3 regions of the Pectobacterium atrosepticum genome follow, and region 2 is predicted to be linked to each of the others. Evidence: predicted binding sites of a transcription regulator. Region 2 holds the regulator's gene; each other region holds the start of a gene.
What was found. Region 2 encodes PurR, which represses purine synthesis genes. Its sites were predicted from a motif close to CANGCAAACGTTTGCNTG; they were not measured.

Region 1 (2,206 bases), 1.5 Mb from region 2:
AACGCCTGTAAGTTGCTTCCATGACCTGAAACCAAGACAACGATGTTTTTCATCAGTTAATAACCACTGCGTCTCCGGCATCGGTTTGCGTAATGACGCCGATTTTCCATGCGTTTTCGCCGCTGCTATTGAGTAATGCAACGGCCTCGTCTGCCTGTTCGGCTGGCAGTACGATGATCATACCAACACCGCAGTTGAAAGTACGATACATTTCGTGGCGGCTGACATTACCAGCCTGCTGCAGCCAGTTGAAAACCGCAGGCCATTGCCAGCTGGATTCGTCAATAGTCGCCTGCATACCTTCTGGCAGCACGCGTGGGATATTTTCCCAGAAGCCGCCGCCGGTCAGATGAGAAATCGCGTGGACATCCACTTTCTCAATCAGGGACAGGACAGATTTCACGTAGATTTTAGTCGGTGCCAGCAGGTGGTCGGCCAGCGATTTGCCTTCCAGCTCGAACTGTTCTGGATCGGTCTTGCTGACTTCAAGCACTTTACGCACCAGCGAATAGCCGTTTGAGTGCGGGCCGCTGGCGGCGAGGGCAACCAGAACATCACCGTGCTGAACTTTGCTGCCGTCGATGATTTCCGATTTTTCTACGACACCGACGCAGAAGCCGGCAACATCGTAGTCTTCGCCGTGATACATCCCCGGCATTTCGGCAGTTTCACCACCGACCAGCGCACAGCCTGATTGCTTACAGCCTTCCGCGATACCGGTAATCACGCTGGCAGCGGTGTCGACATCCAGCTTGCCCGTTGCGTAATAGTCGAGGAAGAACAGCGGTTCAGCACCTTGAACGACCAGGTCGTTTACGCACATTGCAACCAGATCGATACCAATCGTATCGTGGCGCTTCAGGTCCATCGCCAGGCGCAGTTTGGTGCCGACTCCGTCAGTGCCGGAAACCAGAATCGGTTCGCGGTATTTTTGCGGTAAGGCGCACAAGGCACCGAAACCACCCAATCCACCCATAACTTCCGGGCGACGGGTCTGTTTCACTACACCTTTGATACGGTCTACCAATGCATTACCCGCATCGATATCCACGCCTGCGTCTTTATAGCTGAGAGAGGTTTTGTCGGTCACTGCTGAGTCCCCACGAAGGTTACAGGTTGTATTCAGAAAAGATGGTATTCAGAAAACACGGTATTGAGAAAACATACTGTGGTAAAAATAATGCGCGCTAATTCTAACAGTGTAGGCAATCGTTTGCGAGTGATGAGTCATCGGCTGGCTATTTTTCGTTAATGGCGACAATATCTCTTCTCGGTTGATCTGGATCAGGCTTAATCGTATGGCGCTAAGTAAAAAAGGCGGTATAATCTCGCGATTTTTTTTACGACGGGCTCTCATGCCCGCCGCTCTGCGGGCCGCCGCAAGCGGTGTTTAAAAACGCGTTTAGCGTTTTTGTCCGCCCACTAGCCGATGGGGAGATAATGATGAAGATCGTCGAGGTGAAACACCCACTAGTCAAACATAAACTGGGTTTGATGCGTGAGAACGATATTAGCACTAAGCGTTTTCGTGAGCTGGCTTCCGAGGTAGGAAGTTTGCTGACTTATGAAGCGACGGCCGACTTGGCAACCGAAAAAGTCACCATTGATGGTTGGTGCGGTCCGGTTGAAGTCGATCAGATCAAAGGCAAGAAAATTACCGTCGTACCGATTCTGCGTGCAGGATTGGGGATGATGGACGGCGTGCTGGAAAATGTCCCTAGCGCGCGTATCAGCGTTGTCGGCATCTACCGTGATGAAGAAACGCTGGAGCCTGTTCCTTATTTCCAAAAGCTGGTTTCCAATATCGAAGAGCGCATGGCGCTGGTTGTTGACCCAATGCTGGCAACCGGTGGTTCAATGATCGCGACGATCGATCTGCTGAAGAAAGCAGGTTGTCACAGTATTAAGGTACTGGTTTTAGTCGCGGCGCCGGAAGGGATTGCCGCACTGGAGAAAGCCCACCCGGATGTCGAGTTGTACACGGCATCAATCGATAAAGGCCTTAACGAGCAGGGTTACATCATGCCGGGTCTGGGTGATGCAGGCGATAAAATATTTGGTACGAAATAACAGGTAAGCCGACTTGATAGTCGGCTTTTTTTTGGCGTAAACCTAAGTATTTCCTATGGTTCGCCATAACCAGTGTTTCGTCACACGCGTTCTTTTATTACATCAGCAGTCAACATCATCCTGCTTCACTACGGTG
Region 2 (2,206 bases):
GTATCGTAAAACACCTGGACAGCACTTACTGCAGCCGACGTATCGGCTGTCACCAGAGAAAAATGAAGAAGAAATTTGCACGTAAACAGGAGCTCATTGGCAAAAAACACGGACCTGCTTACTGACGTGCGGCTATCGCTATTTTGGTTTTATCAGTGAAACTGAAACGCAGGGTTCAGTTTAGAGTTGCTCCAGCCAATATACAAGAAAATTGGCTGAAGCAAGCAGAGAGGGAAAGCGGGCAGGAATAGAAAAACCGTCTGTATTGCGTCGTCGGGGTTAGCGGCGATAATCGCGGAACGGGCCGTCGGCAACCGAACGGCGTTCAATCAGCGTCGGGTGAACTTCAATGACGTGCGCATCTTCTCGCTTACTGGTAATGCGATCCAGCAGCATAGAAAATGCGGATTGGCCCAGGCGTTCTTTCGGCTGGTGGATGGTGGTCAGGGCTGGCGTAAAGAAGCGCGCGTGGCGCACGTTGTCATAGCCGATCACTGAAATATCCTGCGGTACGCGCAAACCCAGTTCGTCGGCTGCACAGATGGCACCCATCGCCATGATATCGCCACCGCAGAATACGGCCGTAGGTCGCTGTTTCTGCGCGAGAATCTGATGCATGGCTTTGTAGCCGGATTCCGGTTCGAAATCACCCTGAACAACCCATTCATTGCGCACGGTGATATCAGCTTCCTTCAACGCTTTTAAAAAGCCGAGATAGCGTCCGCTGCCCGTGTTGCGCTCTTGAATGCCGGGGATGGCACCGATATCCCGATGGCCGCGTTCAATTAGGTAGCGGCCCGCCATATAACCGCCTTCAAAGGCGTTATCGATAATCGTATCGGTGAAATCGTTGTGCATTTGTCCCCAATCCATAACGACCATTGGAATGCTGCGATAATCTTCCAGCATGCCCAATAGCTCCGGCGGGTATTCTGCGCACATCACCAACAGGCCATCGACGCGTTTTTGCGCCAACATAGAAAGATAGGCGCGCTGTTTGCCAATGTCATTATGAGAATTACACAGCACCAACGTGTAACCTTTGGCATAACAGCTGTTTTCGACAGCTTCAATGATCTCGGCGAAGTAGGGCGCTTCGCTGGATGTTGCCAGCAAGCCAATAGATTTAGTGTGATTAACTTTGAGGCTGCGAGCGACGGCGCTGGGCGAATAGTGCAATTCTTTGATTGCTGCCCTGACGGCTGCCTTGGTCTCTTCGGCGACGAAACGTGTTTTATTGATCACGTGCGATACGGTTGTGGTGGAAACGCCAGCACGTTTTGCCACATCTTTAATCGTTGCCATCTAAAAATGACTCCTGAACTTACCTGTTACAGACGTAAGTATATTGTTAATCGTTTGCCTACGTTTAAAGTTCTTCTTCTAAGCTAAAAAACAGGATTTCAGAAGGAGAATGCCGAATGTTATACCGAAGGGGTCTGGGTTGACGTTTTTCGACTGATACGCAGCGCTTTCATAAACAGCGGATTGTGTCCGATTTATCATGAAAGTGAAAGGGCTAATTTATACTATTAGTGATGCATTCGTCCGAGATTTTTCGCTAGAATTATGAAAGAATCGTAATAACCCTATTATTTGTAGTTTTAACCACCTGCGTGGGTTCTGCTGTGAATGGTGGTGTCTTTTTTTAGATGAAGTTTCAGATGAAACTTGTTCGCTAATAAGGAGTGGTTTATGGATACAAATCTGAAAATGTCTTTGCTGACAACCGTTGGTTCGTTGGCTGTGATCATCGCATTTAGCTTTATCGCGGTGCTGAATTAACCGATCGGTGCTTCCGCCGCTGGTTGGCATTCAGACACGTTTGTGGTGCATAAACGTGTCTGAATTATTTAGGGTATAACCGGTATAATCTGCTTAACGAATCGTCTGTGGCGTAACGACGCGACGCGCGCCAACGTAGTGCTCCTGCCAATAATCTTCACTCAACTTGCTGATACGAATATCTGAGCCTGTACGCGGCGACTGGATAAATTTCCCTTCTCCCAGATAAACCCCAACGTGATCGGCAGCGCCACGGTTATTGATGCGGAAGAAGACGAGATCGCCACTTTCCAGCTCGCTCTTTTTAATCGGCGCAGCATCACGCAGGTGGTACATTTCATTTGCGGTGCGCGGGATTTGTATCTTGACGACATCTTTATAGGCGTAATAAACCAGCCCGCTACAGTCAAATCCGGTAAAG
Region 3 (2,206 bases), 410 kb from region 2:
TTAGGATCGCGGAACGCCACCATGCCATGACCGATAATCATGCCAACACAGGCATAGGCACCACGAATTTGCTGGTGCGTCGCGGCAACGGCCGCAAAAATATTATCGGCTTCCAACGGATAATGTTGGAAACGGTCCAGTTCTCTGGCAAAGATATTCAACAGGATTTCAGAATCGGACGTGGTGTTAACGTGACGGCGCTCCTGCTCGAATAGCTTTTTACGCAGTTCGTGGGCGTTCGTCAGGTTACCGTTGTGAGCCATCGTGATGCCGAACGGAGAGTTGACATAAAAAGGCTGTGCTTCCGAGGCGCTGGAACTGCCTGCGGTCGGATAACGTACATGGCCAAGCCCCATGTTTCCCTGTAAGCGCTGCATGTGCCGCGCTTCAAACACATCTTTCACCAGGCCATTGGCCTTACGCAGGCGAAAACAATTAAAGGCATCGATGGTCACAATACCCGCGGCATCCTGCCCACGGTGTTGCAACACCGTTAACGCGTCATAAATCGATTGGTTGACCGGTGTAAAACCGGCGATACCGACAATACCGCACATGGTGTCTTTTCCTCATCAGCGCTACCGCAGCGGCAAATGCTGCGGCAAGAAACTTGACGTGCTTTGCAGGTAGTCAAAAAACCACCTGATAATATAACTGAACTGCGGGATTAACTGGGACTGCTTCCAATCATCACTTTGTGAAAAACCGGTGAACGTATCCAGAAAAAATAGCAGTGCGGAAACAATCAGCACCCCGCGCAGCGCACCAAAACAAATGCCCAGAACGCGATCGGTGCCGGATAATCCGGTACGTTCAACCAGTGAACTAATCACATAGTTGACGATAGCTCCCACAATCAACGTAGCAATAAACAGAATGGCAATCGCAATGCCGTTACGCACCAGCTCATCATCAAAACGGGTGAAGTAGACCGCGAGGTAGGCGTAGTAATGGCTGGCAACAAAAAAAGCACATCCCCAGGTTACTAACGACAGCGCTTCACGAACAAACCCCCGGATCAGGCTAACCAGCGCCGAAAACCCGATGATGCCAATAATGACGTAATCAACCCAAACCATGAACTATCCTAATAATGAACGATGCTACCGATAAGCCGCTACGTCATCCTGTTCGCGGCGCATTCTAACAGAAAAAGAAAACGTTTGCGTAGCGTATTTCCGCCGATTTCATCGATAGATAATCAGCGGAAAAAACCGACAATACGCCATACCTGATTCTATTATCTAATCGGTATCTCAACGAACCGAATGCGCTCGTACCTGCCCACTGAGTCCACTGAGCTGTTGCAGCTCGCCCAACGAAGACTCCAGCTTCTGCTTCGAGGCATCTGGCCCTATATAAATACGGGTGATCTGTCCTGAAACCGGCGTTGACGGCACGGTATACGCTCGATAGCCAGAGAGACGAAGCTTCGCGACAATTTCGTTCACCTTATCCGCATTTTTCAGCGCACCAAGCTGCACAATATAGGCCTGTCCGACAGGTGCTTGCTGCGTCGGCTGCGTTTCAGGCTTCACTTCCGGTTTGGGTTCCGGTTTAGGCTCTGGCTTTGGTTTCACTTCTGGCTTCACCTCAGGTTTTGGCTGAGGCTTCGGCGTCGCTGGCACAGGTGTCTGAACCGGCGGACGCTCAACCACCACTGGCGGTGCCGTCATGGCAGGCGTATTCGTAGCTGAACGGGATGATGGTGGTGTTTGCGTAGGGGTTTCAGGCACTTTATTTTCAGGCGGTTCGGCTTCCGCACTGTTCTGCATCGCCGCTTCCGCCCCTTCCGGTGGCTGACTCGGTAACGACGGGTTCAACGCAGGCAGCGATTCCATCTCATTGCTGTCTCCCGGCTTAGGGATCAGCGGAATCGACGCAAATTCGTCTTCGTAGTGCTTCTTCTTACCATCCAACAGGCCAGGCAAGACGATCACGCCCAGCGCGACCAAAATAACCGTGCCGACCAGGCGGTTCTGAAATTTACTCGCCATTCACCGTCTCCTCATCCAGCGCTTCCATCACATGCGCTACCGTATGAAAAGATCCACACACAATGACAATATCCTGCTCCGTCGCGTCGGACATCGCCTGCTGCCAGGCAGTAACGACATCGGGGAATGATTGACTGCGCGTCAGATGCTCGGCAATCTGCTGCGCTGTTGCGCCACGCGGGCCTTCTAGCTGTGCACAATACCACTCA

Region 1: a site for PurR is predicted at 1,203-1,220, ahead of purM (phosphoribosylformylglycinamidine cyclo-ligase). Genes of this name have one in related genera too.
Region 3: a site for PurR is predicted at 1,153-1,170, ahead of cvpA (colicin V production protein). Genes of this name have one in related genera too.

Annotation. Positions count from the first base shown of each region.
Region 1 covers NZ_CP009125.1:1,408,171-1,410,376, forward strand. The annotation lists gene purN (phosphoribosylglycinamide formyltransferase) at 1-53, opposite strand, end outside; gene purM (phosphoribosylformylglycinamidine cyclo-ligase) at 53-1,090, opposite strand; gene upp (uracil phosphoribosyltransferase) at 1,444-2,070, shown strand.
Region 2 covers NZ_CP009125.1:2,923,655-2,925,860, reverse strand. The annotation lists gene purR (HTH-type transcriptional repressor PurR) at 280-1,305, opposite strand; gene cydH (cytochrome bd-I oxidase subunit CydH) at 1,696-1,785, shown strand; gene GZ59_RS12880 (C40 family peptidase) at 1,879-2,206, opposite strand, start outside.
Region 3 covers NZ_CP009125.1:3,332,414-3,334,619, forward strand. The annotation lists gene purF (amidophosphoribosyltransferase) at 1-557, opposite strand, end outside; gene cvpA (colicin V production protein) at 579-1,079, opposite strand; gene dedD (cell division protein DedD) at 1,257-1,997, opposite strand; gene folC (bifunctional tetrahydrofolate synthase/dihydrofolate synthase) at 1,987-2,206, opposite strand, start outside.